Regions from separate parts of the Bacillus sp. AMCV2 genome, predicted to be linked through region 1. Evidence: a T-box and tRNA genes for the amino acid it is inferred to sense, from the RefSeq annotation. Region 1 holds a T-box; the other holds one or more tRNA genes.
The links. The T-box of region 1 lies ahead of thrS (threonine--tRNA ligase). A T-box ahead of a tRNA ligase gene usually reads a tRNA of that ligase, here a tRNA-Thr.
Positions count from the first base shown of each region.

Region 2: it encodes a tRNA-Thr, which carries the amino acid that the T-box ahead of thrS (threonine--tRNA ligase) is inferred to sense. The anticodon was not compared.

Region 1 is NZ_JBVYIB010000002.1:3,714,028-3,721,879, reverse strand. It holds gene AC0OMA_RS19210 (MFS transporter) at 1-839, shown strand, start outside; T-box leader at 886-1,114, shown strand; T-box leader at 1,148-1,369, shown strand; T-box leader at 1,401-1,622, shown strand; gene thrS (threonine--tRNA ligase) at 1,676-3,592, shown strand; gene AC0OMA_RS19200 (MarR family transcriptional regulator) at 3,712-4,131, shown strand; gene AC0OMA_RS19195 (2-hydroxymuconate tautomerase) at 4,174-4,362, opposite strand; gene AC0OMA_RS19190 (site-2 protease family protein) at 4,471-5,130, shown strand; gene AC0OMA_RS19185 (YwhD family protein) at 5,144-5,662, shown strand; gene AC0OMA_RS19180 (transglycosylase domain-containing protein) at 5,956-7,852, opposite strand, start outside.
Region 2 is NZ_JBVYIB010000002.1:189,351-197,202, reverse strand. It holds gene cdaR (CdaA regulatory protein CdaR) at 1-998, opposite strand, end outside; gene cdaA (diadenylate cyclase CdaA) at 991-1,812, opposite strand; gene rsiW (anti-sigma-W factor RsiW) at 1,973-2,599, opposite strand; gene sigW (RNA polymerase sigma factor SigW) at 2,613-3,176, opposite strand; tRNA gene AC0OMA_RS01155 (tRNA-Gln) at 3,407-3,478, opposite strand; tRNA gene AC0OMA_RS01150 (tRNA-Tyr) at 3,483-3,567, opposite strand; tRNA gene AC0OMA_RS01145 (tRNA-Thr) at 3,590-3,662, opposite strand; tRNA gene AC0OMA_RS01140 (tRNA-Val) at 3,667-3,742, opposite strand; tRNA gene AC0OMA_RS01135 (tRNA-Glu) at 3,746-3,820, opposite strand; gene AC0OMA_RS01130 (2-thiouracil desulfurase family protein) at 4,000-4,455, shown strand; gene AC0OMA_RS01125 (GNAT family N-acetyltransferase) at 4,468-4,950, shown strand; gene murQ (N-acetylmuramic acid 6-phosphate etherase) at 5,060-5,974, shown strand; gene AC0OMA_RS01115 (MurR/RpiR family transcriptional regulator) at 5,991-6,842, shown strand; gene AC0OMA_RS01110 (PTS transporter subunit EIIC) at 6,868-7,852, shown strand, end outside.

The sequences.
Region 1 (7,852 bases):
GAATCCTCAGCCGCGTTCCGGGAAAAAGCAGCCGCGTGAACATCGTTGGGCATCTGCTTGGCATGATGGCTCTCGGGTTTCTTTCCTATGCTTTGATACAGGGGCCTTCAGTGGGCTGGCGCTCGCCAGTGATTCTTGTAGCATTTACTGCAGCGATTTTGGCATTTGTGCTGTTTTTGCTGCGGGAAATTTCTGCAAAAGCACCCATCCTGCCGGCGTCCTTATACAAAAGCGGCCGCTTCTCAGCTGCCCAATTTATCGGGTTTTTGCTGAATTTCGCCCTTTTTGGCGGCATGTTTATGCTCAGCCTTTTTTTGCAGGAAGCAGGAGGCGCAAGTTCCTTTATGGCTGGAGTGGAGCTGCTGCCGATGATGGCGGTCTTCGTGATCGGCAATCTGCTGTTTGCCCGTCTGGCGAATCGGTTTGAAGCCGGGCAGCTTATGTTTGTATCAATGGCGGTCAGCTGTATCATTGCATTGCTGTTGTTTGTGCTGATTTCTCCGGATTTTCCTTATTGGCAGCTGGCGGTATTGATGTCTGTTATGAACCTCTGTACCGGTATTACAGTTCCTGCCATGACAACTGTGATCATGCAGGCTGCCGGGCAAAGACATGCGAATATCGCCGGTGCGGCGTTAAATACAAACCGGCAAATCGGAGCCTTGGTCGGCGTAGCGATAACCGGGGTGATTATTCATCTGTCCGCCACTTGGTATGCCGGTGCCGGGTTTACGTTTTTGATGATGGGAGCGGCATACAGCCTCGCTGCATTGCTTGTATGGCTGTTTCTGGTTGCCCATAACGGAACTGTTGCGTCAGAAAAAAATGTAAATCACTGATTGCGCTTTGTGGGAATATATAGTAAGATATAAAAAATTATTGAAACAACAGGCACTGATAAGGACACGAGATGCTTTTTACGGTTTCCAGAGAGGGAAGGACAGCTGAGATCTTCCTAACGCAGGGAAAGCAGCTTACCGCCTTTGAGCCGTATCGGGGAAAACAAGTATCTGATACCGTCATGCTGCGTTACAGCATCTTCAAGCCGATCACCATGTGTAATTGATCGGGAATTTGGGTGGAACCACGGATGATCAACACATTCGTCCCTTTTAGAGGGATGGGTGTGTTTTTTTATATGAACTACATAAATGCGTTGAAAAGGACACGAATGATAGTTACGGTTTTCAGAGAGGGAAGGAAAGGTGAGAGCTTCCCAGCTTAGGAATATCATTTACCGCCTTGGAGCAGCATTGGGGAACTGAAGTATCCAATGCCGTCTATGCTGCGTTACAGCACCGAGCCGACAATATAGTATTTGTCGGGAACTTGGGTGGAACCACGGGTTAATCACACACTCGTCCCTATCTGTGGGACGGGTGTGTTTTTTTATGAATTGAATACATGCGATGAAAAGGACACGAATGATAGTTACGGTTTTCAGAGAGGGAAGGAAAGGTGAGAGCTTCCCAGCTTAGGAATATCATTTACCGCCTTGGAGCAGCATTGGGGAACTGAAGTATCCAATGCCGTCTATGCTGCGTTACAGCACCGAGCCGACAACATAGTATTTGTCGGGAACTTGGGTGGAACCACGGGTTAATCACACACTCGTCCCTATCTGCGGGACGGGTGTGTTTTTTTATATACAACAATGAATAAGGAGTGTTCTAAAATGAGTAAACATGTACACATTCAGCTTCCGGACGGACAGATCCAGGAATATCCGAAAGGCATCACAATCAAAGAAGCGGCTGGTTCTATCAGTTCCAGTCTGCAAAAGAAAGCGGCCGCAGGTCAGGTCAACGGCAAGCTTGTTGATCTCAGTTTCAAGCTGGAGGAAGATGCTGAGCTTTCGATTGTCACACTCGATTCACAAGAAGGCTTGCAGGTGCTTCGCCACACAACAGCGCACGTGCTGGCCCAAGCAGTAAAACGGCTGTACGGCGAAGTGTCATTGGGGGTAGGGCCTGTGATTTTAGACGGCTTCTACTATGACATGAAGCTGGGGAAAAGCTTGGCATCAGGAGACTTAGAGGCCATCGAAAAAGAAATGAAAAACATAATAAATGAAAACCTTGAAATCAAACGTATGGAGGTTTCTTACGAAGAGGCTGAAGAGCTGTTTGCACAAAAAGACGAGCGGCTCAAGCTTGAGATTTTAAAGGATATTCCGCGTGGGGAGGATATCACACTGTACCAGCAAGGGGAATTCGTTGACCTGTGCCGCGGGCCGCACCTCCCTTCTACAGGAATGATCAAGGCGTTCAAACTGACAAGAGTATCAGGCGCTTATTGGCGCGGAGACAGCAAAAATGAAGTCCTGCAGCGGGTGTACGGGGTTGCGTTTCAAAAGAAAAAAGATTTGGATGCGCACCTGCATATGCTGGAAGAAGCGGCAAAACGAGACCATCGCAAGCTCGGCAAACAGTTAGGGCTGTTTATGTTTTCTGAAGAAGCGCCGGGGATGCCGTTTTATTTGCCGAAAGGGCAGATTGTCCGCAATGAGCTGGAGCGCTTCTCGCGTAAGCTGCAAACAAATGCCGGCTACGATGAGGTGCGTACGCCGTTTATGATGAATCAGCGGTTATGGGAGCAGTCAGGCCATTGGGACCATTATCGCGACAATATGTACTTTTCAGAAGTGGATGATACAAGGTTCGCAATGAAGCCGATGAATTGTCCCGGCCATATGCTCATTTTTAAAAACAGCCTGTATTCTTATCGGGATCTGCCGATTCGCATGGCGGAATTCGGACAGGTGCACCGCCATGAATACAGCGGCGCTTTAAACGGAATGCTTCGCGTTCGGACGTTCTGTCAGGATGACGCCCATATTTTCGTTCGGGAGGATCAGATTGAGAGTGAGATCAAAGAAGCGATTCGGCTGATTGATGAGGTATATCGGACATTTGGTTTCGAGTATTCAGTTGAGCTTTCGACTCGCCCGGAGGATTCATTAGGCGATGACAGCCTTTGGGAAGCGTCGGAATGTGCCTTAGCACGCGTCCTTGAGGAGCTTGGCCTCTCTTATGAGATCAATGAAGGTGATGGGGCGTTTTACGGGCCGAAAATTGATTTCCACATAAAAGATGCCCTGAAACGGAGCCACCAATGCGCGACAATTCAGCTTGATTTTCAAATGCCGGAAAAATTTGATTTAACATATATCAACGAACTCAATGAGAAGGTTCGTCCCGTTGTCATCCACAGAGCGGTTTTCGGCTCAATCGACCGTTTCTTCGGCATTTTGATCGAGCATTACGGCGGGGCTTTTCCAGTCTGGCTCGCACCGCTCCAGGTTCAAATCATACCGGTTTCGCACGTTCACTTAGACTATTGCAGAAAAGTGCAGGCGGAGCTGAAGCAGGTGGGGATAAGAGCCGGCATTGATGAGCGCAATGAGAAGCTGGGCTATAAAATCAGAGAATCGCAGGTGCAGAAAATCCCGTACGTGCTGGTGCTTGGAGATCATGAGGAGCAGGAGGATGCGGTAAACGTCCGCCGATTCGGACATCAGCAGAATGAACATGTTCCTTTTCAGACATTCAAAGATAAGCTTGTGAAACAGGTGGAAAATCGAGGCATGTAGGATAAAAGCTGTGAATTCACATTTTGCTTTTTTGACTTTCCCTATTCGGAATCAGTAAAATAATAAGTAAATCATATCGTTCGTATGTTATGAATGCATCTCGAAATGGGGAAATTGACATGGACCATGACAAACTGGAAGCAAATTTGCTGGATCACGCACTTACAAAATATTTGAAAAGCACGAAGCAATTAGATGAAGCCACCGTTCCGAAACACGTGAATAATGTAAGAGGGTTTATTCTGCGGATCATATACAGACATGGGAGCTGCACCATAAAGGATATTTTGAAGGAGGTCACACTGTCTCCCTCTGCCACGACCACAGCTCTGAATCATTTAGAGCAGGAAGGGTTTATTGAGAGATCCAGAAATAACAATGACCGCCGCACTGTATGGATTACGCTTTCTGAATCGGGCCGGGGAGCGGCTGAACAAATGATCGAAAACCGCCAGCAGCTGATTGACGGCATGTTTGAACGTTTAACAGCCGAAGAGAAAGAGACGTTCTTGGCGATTATTGCGAAGCTGGCTCAATAGGGATAATAAAAGCCGGTGCGCGAAGCGCCGGCTTTATAGAGATTATTCCATATCGCTCAGGCGTTTGCCTGCGACGGCATAATGGTCTTTTCTCATTTCTTCTATAAAGACAACAATTTTTTCTTCAGAAGCACCGGTTGTTTCCTTTACGGCTTCTGTTACTTTCTCGACAAGATTGCGTTTTTGCTCGTCTGTACGGCCTTCGAGCATTTTGACAGTTACGTATGGCATGGGTGCTGAATCCTCCTTTATCTCGTTTCCTCTCTTTAGAAAAAGAGGCTTCTTATAGTATACTGAATAAAGTAAATTCTTGCATTTTGAGAAAGAGGGATATCTCACTTGGACCGTTTCTTATATTATCCGTTATCTTTAATGCCATACCTCGTCATCACGCTAATTGTGTCGTTTACGATGCACGAGCTTGCCCACGCTTATGTCGCATACAAATTCGGTGACGATACGGCGAAAAAACAAGGAAGACTGACGCTGAATCCCATTAAACACCTTGATCCGTTCGGAACCATTTTGATTTTGGTGGCCGGCTTCGGGTGGGCGCGCCCCATTCCCGTGAATCACCGCTTCTTTAAGAAACCCCGGCTTGCCGGTGTGCTCGTATCTATAGCCGGGCCCGTCAGTAACCTGATTCTTGCGTTTATTGGTTTCTTTTTGTTAGTGTTGATGCATGCGTACGGAATGGAAATGCTTGCGGCGTTCAGCACGGGGCTGGATCAGTTTTTTTCTATTTGGATACAGCTGAATCTTGTCTTGTTTTTATTTAATCTGCTGCCGCTTCCTCCGCTCGATGGCTATCGAATTATAGAAGATCTCGTTCCGCCGGGCGTGCGTGCCAAAATGACGCAGGCGGAGAGCTACGGCTTTATCGTATTTTTGGTGCTGTTTGTGACACCGCTCGGATCTTACGTGCTGTGGCCGATGCTCAATGCAGGAAGAGATTCGATTTTAAAGCTGTTTTCAGCGATATTTCAACCGCTTTTGTAGGAGGTAGAACTTCATGGAAGAAAAAAAGAAAAAATCAATCGGGTTTAATATTATCAAAAGTGATCCGACAGACGGACACGGTGGTTTTGGCGTAGGGGCACTCAGCCTTGATAACATTTCTCCCGTATTCGTTGATGTAGAGGAAAAAGAAGCGTTCGTAGACATCGGCGCCATGCATGCCCGCAGCACCGTTGAAAAAGGAATTAAATTTCTCCCGAATAAAGAAGAAGTTCCGAACGGAAAACCATACTGGCTTGTGTGGGTAACGATTGACAGAAAAGAAGAGGGGCCTTATTACGCTGGTGTGACAGCCTGTGAAATGACGGTCGACAGAAGCATCAGAAGAGGCTACAAGTCGCTGCCTGAGCATGTGAATTTGATGGATAAATCCATGAAACGGAAAATCATCGTTGATAAAATGGACGACAGCTCGAAGCGTGTACTAGGCGAATTTCTGAAAAAGCATGATCAGGGCCTATGGGACCGTTCCTCAGATGAGTTAAAAACGAGCCTGCTTCCGGAAAACAATTAATTTATGAATTTTCTGTGAACTTTTAAAGTATTTGAGATATTTTTCGTAAACATTGAGTAAACTGGTGATACAGAAATAGGACATGGAAAATCCCGAGCCGAAACAAGACTCGGGGTTTTTCATTTTTTAGGGGGATATGAGTCGGCGACTGGGAGATGAAAGCCGGCGTCGAAGAAATAAGAAATTCACCACTTTATCCCAAAACTGATTGTTCAGCTCGATTGTCTAACATTCTTCCATCGATTATGAAGGAACCATACGAATAACCCGGCCTCCGAGGAGCCGGGTTATTTTCAATGATGTCGCCCCAGCCATTTGTCCCACCACTTTTTCTCGGAAGCGGGCTTTTCTTTGGATGGAAGCCGGTCTTTTGTTTGTTTTGCGGGTTCTGCCCCGTAGCACACGTTTGCTGGTTCTGTGCCTTTCACAAAATATGTGTAATGCTTAGCGGCACAGCCGGGACCTGATGAGTAGCCTGTTTCCGGATCAATGTACACACCGGTTACGCCTTTTGGCGGCTTGAACGCGGTTTCTGGTTCGCCTTTGAGCGCGTCCTCCATGAAGTCCGCCCAAATGGTTTTAGCATAGCTTTTTTCTTCGACCGAGTCGATGGTGCTGTTTTTGTCATAGCCGGTCCAAACACCTGCGGCCAGCTTCGGATTGAAGCCGATCATCCAGCTGTCTGCGCTGGTGGTTCCTGATTTTCCGGCATACGTTCTTGTCAGGCGGTTGGCTATCGTTCGCCCCGTAACCGACGTATATCCATTTAAATCGGTATCAAACATGCCTGTCATCATACTCGCTGTGACAAAAGCGGCTTTTTCATCAAGCACCTGTTTATGCTGATTCGGGTTTTCGTACAGCACGTGGCCGGCTGCGTCCGTTACCCTTGAAATAAAAGTCGGTTCGATTTTCTTTCCGCCATTTGCGAGCATGGCATAGGCGTTGACCATCTCAATCGGGCGTACGGGTTCGGTGCCGAGTGCCAGAGACGGCAGTGCTTGAAGATGGGCGGTAATGCCAAATTCCTTTGCCGTCTTTACAAGTTTGTTCGTGCCGAGAAAAAGATGCGTTTTCACAGCGTAGATATTGTCGGAAAGCGCCAGCGCCTGCAGAAGCGTAATCGGCTTGTTGGCATAGTATCCGTTATAGTTGCTTGGAGAATAGGTTTCTCCCTTTGCGTCAATTTGAAACTCGGTTTCTTCGCTTTTCATCAAAGTGACTGGCGTAAATCCGCTCTGAATCGCTTTATAGTACAGCAGCGGCTTGATCGTCGAAGCAGGCTGGCGCTTCGCCTGTGTCGTCCGGTCAAACGGGCTTTTTTGATAATCCCTGCCGCCGACAAGAGCGAGAACGTTTCCGGTGCGGGGATCAATGGCTGAAAACCCGACTTGAATGTCAGAGCCCGCGTTAACCGTTTCGGTAATGGTCTCCTCGGCGATGCGCTGCATCCGTTTATCTACCGTTGTATAGACGTTTAACCCGCTCGTTTCAATTTGCTCCCGTGTCATGCCGAGCTTTTTCTCCAGCTCTCTCATCGCATTGTCATAGAAATAAGGAGCCTTTCTCTTGGAAACTTGTTTATTCAAAGGCTGATAGGAAAGAGGTTCCTTGATCAGTTCATCCGCTTTCTTTTGGCTGATCATCTGCTGCTTTTCCATCATCCGCACAATCGTTTTCTGGCGCTCCTTGGCCTTCGTCTCATTGACATACGGTGAATAGCCGGAAGGTCCTTTCGGGATTCCTGCCAGAAGCGCCGCCTCCGCATCCGTCAGGTTTTTGGCATGCTTGCCGAAATACAGGCGGGAAGCTGCTTCAATGCCGTAGGCGCCGTGTCCGTAGTAAATCGTATTTAAATAGCCTTCTAATATCTCGTCCTTAGAATAGTTTTGTTCCAGACGGATCGTATAGAACGCCTCATTCCATTTCCGTTTCCACGTTTTGTCGTGTTCAAGGTATAAGTTTCTCGCATATTGCTGGGTGATGGTGCTTGCACCCTGAACCTTGGCAAATGCTTTCAGGTCAGCAAGCGCCGCGCCGGCCATGCGTTTATAATCAAAGCCGTGATGATCGTAGAAATTCTGGTCCTCAATCGCCACTGTCGCTTTTACGATCGTCGGATTCATGTCCTTTAAGGGGACCCAATAGCGCTTTTCGCCGTAGTTCGTTTCCCCGAGCTTTGAGCCGTCA
Region 2 (7,852 bases), 3.5 Mb from region 1:
GTCTTGATGGGGACATTCTCGAACTTCTGATCCGCTTCACTATCGACTTCTATATGCAAAGTCACCTTTGACGGTGAGATTTTTTTGACACCGTCAGGAAGCGGAATATCTGCCTCGATATCGGAATCCTTGTTAATTTTACTTAAATCTAAGCTGACGCCGTCAATAAATTCAAGAGAATCCAACACATCCTGTGAGCCGTAAACCGTTACCTCACTGGGGCTGGATTCAATATTCGCTATGCTGACACCGTCAGGAAGGCTTCCTGTCCGTTCAATTTTAAAGGGCACTTTTTTACTCGGGCTTGTCACCGGAACGGTAATCTTGATAACCGAGGGCTCCACGTCGACAGGAAGCGCGTTTCCGTCTTTATCATAGACAGTCACTTTCGCTTCCTTTTCAATCGTTTCATCTGCGTTTTCCAAATTCACTGAAGCTTTTACAAGAGAAATATTATCGATCACATTTTTCGATCCGGTAATCTGCACATTTTTCGGACTGACAATCGGCTGCTCCGGAGAATAGCCTTTTTTCATCTTGCTTTTGTTGTAGTACTCCACTTCTACGGGAAAACTTTTGGTCGTCCGTTCCTGAATGGTCACTGTCGTAACAGACGGATTAATTGAGATTGTCAGCCCATCCGACACGTTTTTGGCCTTAAGCTCAACCTTATGTGTGCCGGTTTTCAAATGTTCCATATCGGCATATATTTCAAAGTTTTTGGTCTGCCGAGCCTTTTTCACGGCGCTTGTCGAGCCTTTTATCGTGACATTAACCGTTTGCGGAACACCCGTCACGACGTAATTTTCATCATCATAATACGCTTTAACCGGAATATCAGTCAGAGTTGCTTCATCAGTTGTTGATGTCGGAAAGAAAGATTCACCCGGTTTTTTCGGAGTCGGTGCTTGGTTGCTGTTAACCGCCACATAAAGCAAGAGCGCGAAAAGCAGAGCAATGATTTTCACAGCCCAGCGGTTGTTTAAGAATTTATCCATTTTTCTTGCCCCTCCAATACCAGCGGTTAGAAGAAGTGTCTCTGGTGTTTTTCTTAAACTCGGCTTCAAGCATTTCTTTCAGCGCTTCTTCTGTAAGCTCTCTGTGAAGGTCGCCGTTCTTTGCCACACTGACGCCGCCGGTCTCTTCAGACACAATAATCGTCAAACTGTCTGTTACTTCACTGATACCGACAGCTGCTCTGTGCCGCGTGCCCAGTTCTTTTGAAATAAACGGGCTCTCAGAAAGCGGCAGATAACAGGCGGCCGCGGCAATTTCATTATTTTTCATAATCACCGCACCGTCGTGAAGCGGGGTGTTTGGGATAAAAATATTGATCAGCAGCTCAGAGCTGACTTTGGCATTCAGTGGTATGCCGGTTTCAATATAATCCCCCATTCCAGTATCCCGCTCAATGGTCAGCAGGGCGCCTATACGGCGTTTCGCCATATAATTGATCGCTTTTGTAATGGCCTCAATCGTTTTCTGCTGCGCTTCTTCAACAGGCGTGCCGCTCCTCGAAAAAAAGCGGCCGCGGCCTAGCTGTTCAAGCGCTCTTCTCAGCTCAGGCTGAAAAATAATAATAATTGCTAAAAATCCCCATGTTATCGCTTGGTCCATCAGCCATTGAAGTGTGCTGAGGCCCAAATATTGGCTGGCCATACGAACAAGCACGATGACTACAATTCCTTTTAACAGCTGAACCGCTTTCGTGCCGCGTATCACCATAATCAATTTATATATCACATACCAAACAAGGAGAATATCAACGGCATTGCCGAGGTACTGCAAAAAAGGGATATCCTCAAAAGCCATTTCCTCGTCCTCCAAGATTTCAGTCATTTCGTATTTTGTGTTTTACGTGTTACGCATATGTACTTTACATAGCGAGCCCATTATACCACATTTCGATTTAGCAAGTGAAATGTGCCAGCCCTCTCAGCCCGCAAAAAAAGAGCAAAGCGGCTAACGCGCTTTACTCTTCTCCGTTCGGACTGAATGCATCGAGTACACTTTTCCCCGCAGACTTCATCTTGTACCATGTCCAGTCGAATAATTGATTGATTTCTTCAATCTGACCGGTGACTTGTCCAGCAGAGGCCATATACTTTTCGCCGTTTACGACGGTTACATCCCCGTCTATTTTGCCTTTAATAATCAGCTTGCCGTTTTTGACAGTGACATCACCTTTGACCGTCTCACCTTCTGGCACGGTCACAGTATGGTTATGAACCACAAGATTCGGCTGCTTGGATACGCTGAAATTGTGGTCATTATGCCAGCTGTTAAAAAAACCTCCGCCCATCAAAATGATGAATACCGCAGCAGCTGCGATAACGGGATGGGTTCTGAACCATCTTTTTACAGAAGCTCTTTTCTTCTCCTTAGGCAATTTTGCCATGACATTAGCGGTAAAATCCGCGGGGGCTTCGACATGCGATGTGCTCCGTACGAGCGCTATGGATTTCTCCATCTCGTAAAAATGCTTTCTGCATTTCTCGCATGTCTCCAGATGTTCATTTAATACGTGTTCATCTTTTGGAAGGATATCTCCATCAAGATGCATATGCATAAGCTGCACAATTTGTTCAGGACAGCTCATTTCATCACCCCACTTAAAGATCCCTTAATTGTTTTCTAAGAGCCTCTCTGCCTCTGTGAATCCGCGTTTTCACAGTCCCCACAGGAATGTTTAGAATCTCCCCAATTTCAATTAATGAGAGTTCGTCAATATACTTTAATACGATGACTGTTCTGTATTTGTCAGGAAGCTTTAAAATTTTCTGCTGTATCGTGTTTGAGAGCTCCAGCGACACAACTGCATCTTCAGGCAAAACACCATCTGCGGCGATTTGAGAATACATGGTCAAGCCTTCCGTACCAGCCACCTCTGCATCGAGGTAATAATCCGGCTTCTTTTTGCGAATGCGGTCAATGGTCAAATTGGTCGCGATTCGATAAAGCCAAGTTGAAAATTTCCGGTTAATATCAAAACTGTCGATATTAACGTACGCTCTGATGAAAGCTTCCTGTGCAATATCCTCCGCCTCATGCACATTGCCAAGCATACGGTAGCAAAGCTGATAAATTTTATCTTTGTAAATATCTACGATGTCCGCAAATGCATCCTGGTCGCCTTTTTTGACTTGTTTAATTCTTTTTTTAATCATCATTTCCATATTTATCTAACCTCTGCCTTCACCGGTCTGTATGTATACGAGCTTCGTTTCAAAAGGTTTCAATTTTTTTATAAAATAAGTTTATCAAATTTTTGGCAGGGTGTAGATGGTAATTCGTGAATAAACTACCTTAACATATTTTTAAAATTATTATACAGACTGAACAGTTAGAAGTTGGAATGATTTTTCCGAAAAGAAAAAAGACACCTTTTGATCAAAGGTGTCTGTGACTGGGCTAGCTGGATTCGAACCAACGCATGACGGAGTCAAAGTCCGTTGCCTTACCGCTTGGCTATAGCCCAATAATGGTGGAGGGGGGCAGATTCGAACTGCCGAACCCTGAGGGAGCGGATTTACAGTCCGCCGCGTTTAGCCACTTCGCTACCCCTCCACATAAAATTTTGAAAAAACAGTGCCGGCAAGAGGACTTGAACCCCCAACCTACTGATTACAAGTCAGTTGCTCTACCAATTGAGCTACACCGGCAAGATGGTGGAGGATGACGGGCTCGAACCGCCGACCCTCTGCTTGTAAGGCAGATGCTCTCCCAGCTGAGCTAATCCTCCAAATGGTGACCCGTACGGGATTCGAACCCGTGTTACCGCCGTGAAAGGGCGGTGTCTTAACCGCTTGACCAACGGGCCGTTGTGTTCTCGTCGAGCTGACAAAAGTTATTATATACAGGTCACCCCCTGTTTGTAAAGAGGAAAATTAAATTTTTTATTTTCAAACTTTTTAACTCCTTTTTTAACTGAAAAAGCCTCCCAACTAAAGCCATTTATTTTATGATAGAGACAAGCAAAGCAAGAGAGGAGAAACCAATATGATTCTAGTCAGTTCTTGCCTTGGAGGCATTGAATGCAGATATAACGGCTCTCACGCAGCGTCGGAGAAAATCAGAAAACTCGTCGATGAAAAGAAAGCAGTCATGGCTTGCCCTGAACTTCTCGGCGGCTTCTCTACCCCACGCGAACCCGCAGAAATCATAGGAGGCACCGGCGAGGATGTCCTCAATGGAACAGCGAAAATCGTGACAGCTTCAGGAGAAGACGTCACAGAACTATATATGGAAGGCGCCGCGAAAACATTGGCTTACGCAAAAGAAATCAACGCTTCTGCCGTCATATTAAAAGAAAACAGTCCATCTTGCGGAAGCGGGTTTATCTATAACGGCACATTCTCTGGCAAAAAAATCACCGGCAACGGAGTAACCGCCGCATTGTTAAAACAAGCGGGCTACCAGGTCATTTCGGAAAACAAGCTTGACGACATCTTGTAAGGAGGCCACCCCATGACTCAAGACATTTCTTTATCCTTCTATAAGCCTGAACACTTGCCCGAGCTTCAAGCATTCACGCTCACCAACGATGACAAACGCTTTACCTCCCTCCCGAAAGAGGTGCTGTCTCAGGCTCTGGGCATACAGGACCGATACCCGGTTGTCATCTTAAAAGACGACCTTCCAGTCGGTTTTTTCATTTTACATGCATCAAAAGAAACGCTTGCTTCCTATTCTAACAATCCATTTGCTTTACTGCTCAGCTCCCTGTCTTTAAACGCTGTGCACCACGGAAAAGGCTATGCGAAAAAAGCCATGATTTTGCTTCCCGCTTTTGTGAGCGGATATTTTCCATGGTGCGACGAAATCATCTTGGCCGTCAATCATCTGAACATACGCGCAAAACACCTTTATATGAAAAGCGGGTTCCTTGATAAAGGACGGCGAAGAATCGGGCCGCTTGGAGAACAGTTGATCCTTCATCATTTCTTATAGTCTTGGGTGAAATAAAATTTCAAAAATTAAAAAACATAGTTGAAATATCATAACAGAAATGAATATACTGAATATTGAGATATATCATTTTAAAACAGGGGGCATCCTCATGTCAGAACCATTAAACATTCACCGTCTTACAACGGAATCACGCAATAGCCAAACAGTTGAAATCCACAAAGCAAACACTCTCGGCATCCTCAAAATGATCAACAACGAAGATATGAAAGTCGCTGCAGCCGTTCAGGAGGTTCTCCCCGACATCAAAACAGCTGTAGACTGCGCATATGAATCGTTTCAAAATGGAGGCCGGCTCATATATACAGGCGCCGGTACAAGCGGCAGACTCGGCGTCATGGATGCTGTTGAATGTCCTCCCACCTACAGCGTAAGCCCAGATCAGGTCATCGGAATCATGGCTGGAGGCCCCAAAGCCTTTTTACAGGCAGCAGAGGGCATTGAAGACAGTGAAGAAGCAGGAGCTGAAGATTTAAGAAACATACAGCTCACTTCAAATGACACCGTCATTGCCATCGCAGCAAGCGGCCGCACACCCTACGCCGCAGGCGCCCTAAGATACGCCCGCAAAGTCGGAGCACACACCATCGCCCTTACTTGCAATGAAAATTCCGCCATCAGCAAGGATGCGGATCACAGCATTGAGGTTGTCGTCGGACCTGAGGCCATTACAGGATCAACACGTATGAAAGCCGCAACCGCTCATAAAATGATTCTAAACATGATATCTACCGCTGTAATGGTCAAAATCGGCAAGGTTTACGAAAACTTGATGGTAGACGTCAACGTCAGCAACAAAAAACTAAAAGAACGCGCCATCAGTATCATCCAAAGCCTTACAAATGCTTCATACGACACAGCCAGGCACACCCTGGAACAAGCCGATCATCACGTCAAAACAGCAATCGTCATGCTCAAAACAAGCACAGATCAGAAACAAGCAAAGACATTACTCGATGAAGCAAACGGTTTCATTGACAAAGCAATCGAACATTACCATCCATGATAAGGAGAGAACTAGAATGGCCACAGGCGGTTTAGCGATCATCCAATCAATGAAGCATAAGCTCCCTCCATCCGAGCGCAAACTTGCAGATTATATCCTAGCCCATCCCCACAAAGCAATCGAAAGCACGGTCAACGAAATTAGCGCCTTAGCCAATTCAAGTGACGCTGCCGTCATCAGGCTCTGCAAATCACTCGGTTTAAAAGGATTTCAAGATTTAAAAATGAGAGTAGCGGGCGATCTGGCAAAGCCTACGTTTCAGGGCTACCGGGATATTGTTCCCCACGAGCCGCTGCCCTCCATTTCCGAAAAAACGGCCGGCAATGCCATTCAAGCCATTCAGGATACTTCAGACCTGATGGACTACAAAGAGCTTGAACGAGCGGTTTCTCTGCTTCTCAAAGCTCATACCGTGCATTTTATCGGCCTCGGGGCTTCCGGCATTGTCGCCAAGGACGCCCAGCAAAAGTGGCTTCGCATTCATAAACAAGCAACCGCGTTTACAGACACTCATCTTGTGGCATCTTTAATCGCAAATGCAGATAAAGACGACATCGTATTTGCCATTTCGTTTTCAGGAGAGACACAGGAAATCATTGAACTGTTCGCCATGGCCAAGGAAAAAGGCATCACAACGATCAGCCTCACACAATTCAGTCAGACATCCGTCTCCGCACTGGCTGATGTCCCTTTGTATACAGCCCATTCCAATGAAGCCTTGATTCGAAGTGCAGCCACTTCCTCCCGCCTCGCCCAGCTTTTTATAATTGATGTTTTGTTTTTAGGCATGGCGGCTGAGCAGTATGAAACGACAACCGGTTATATCGATAAAACGAGAGCAGCCATACAATCTATGAGAATAAAATAAGGCATCTTGAAGGGGAGGGGTTTTAATGAGCAAAGAAAATAACTACCATCATCTCGCACAGAAAATCCTTGAGCTATGCGGAGGAAAATCCAATATTTCTTCATATACGCATTGCATGACACGCCTGCGCATTACGCCTTACGATGAAAGCAAAGCGGATGCTCAGGCTTTAAGAAAGCTTGACGGCGTATTGGGGGTCGTTGAAGCTGAAACCTTACAAATTATCCTCGGCACAGGAGTCGTCAATCATGTTACAGCTGTTTTCTCGAAGCTCGTGTCAGCAGCAGAAGAAGGTGCCGATGTCAAAGAAGCAGCGGCCAAAAAGAAAGCCGATATCAATCGAAAAAACGCCACTCCTTTTAAACTTTTCTTACGTAAAATTGCCAGCATTTTTATCCCTCTTATTCCCGCTCTAGTCGCTTCCGGTTTAATTACTGGGATTACCAAAGCAATTATTCAAGCAGGCTGGCTCTCTGCAGACTCACAAATTGCGGTTATCCTGACAGTCATCGGATCAGGGCTGTTCACTTATCTCGGCATTCTCGTTGGTATTAACGCTTCGAAAGAATTTGGCGGGACACCCGCACTTGGGGCTTTGGCCGGGATCTTGATTATCAATCCGGAGATCGCAAAAATCAGTTTATTTGGAGAAGAGCTTCTCCCGGGCAGGGGAGGTCTGATCGGCGTCCTTTTCGCAGCCATATTCATTGCTTACACCGAACAATTTATTCGCCGTTTTATTCCTCAATCACTCGATATCATTGTCACACCCACCGTTTCACTGTTAATCACCGGAATCGTAACGTATGTCGTATTTATGCCTTTAGGCGGATTCATTTCTGATGCCATTACATCCGGCCTACTGTCCATCCTGGACATCGGCGGCATCGCTGCGGGCTTTATTCTGGGCGCAACCTTCCTTCCTCTCGTCGTAACCGGACTGCATCAAGGCTTGACGCCTGTGCACATGGAACTAATCAATTCAATTGGCAATGACCCTCTGCTCCCTA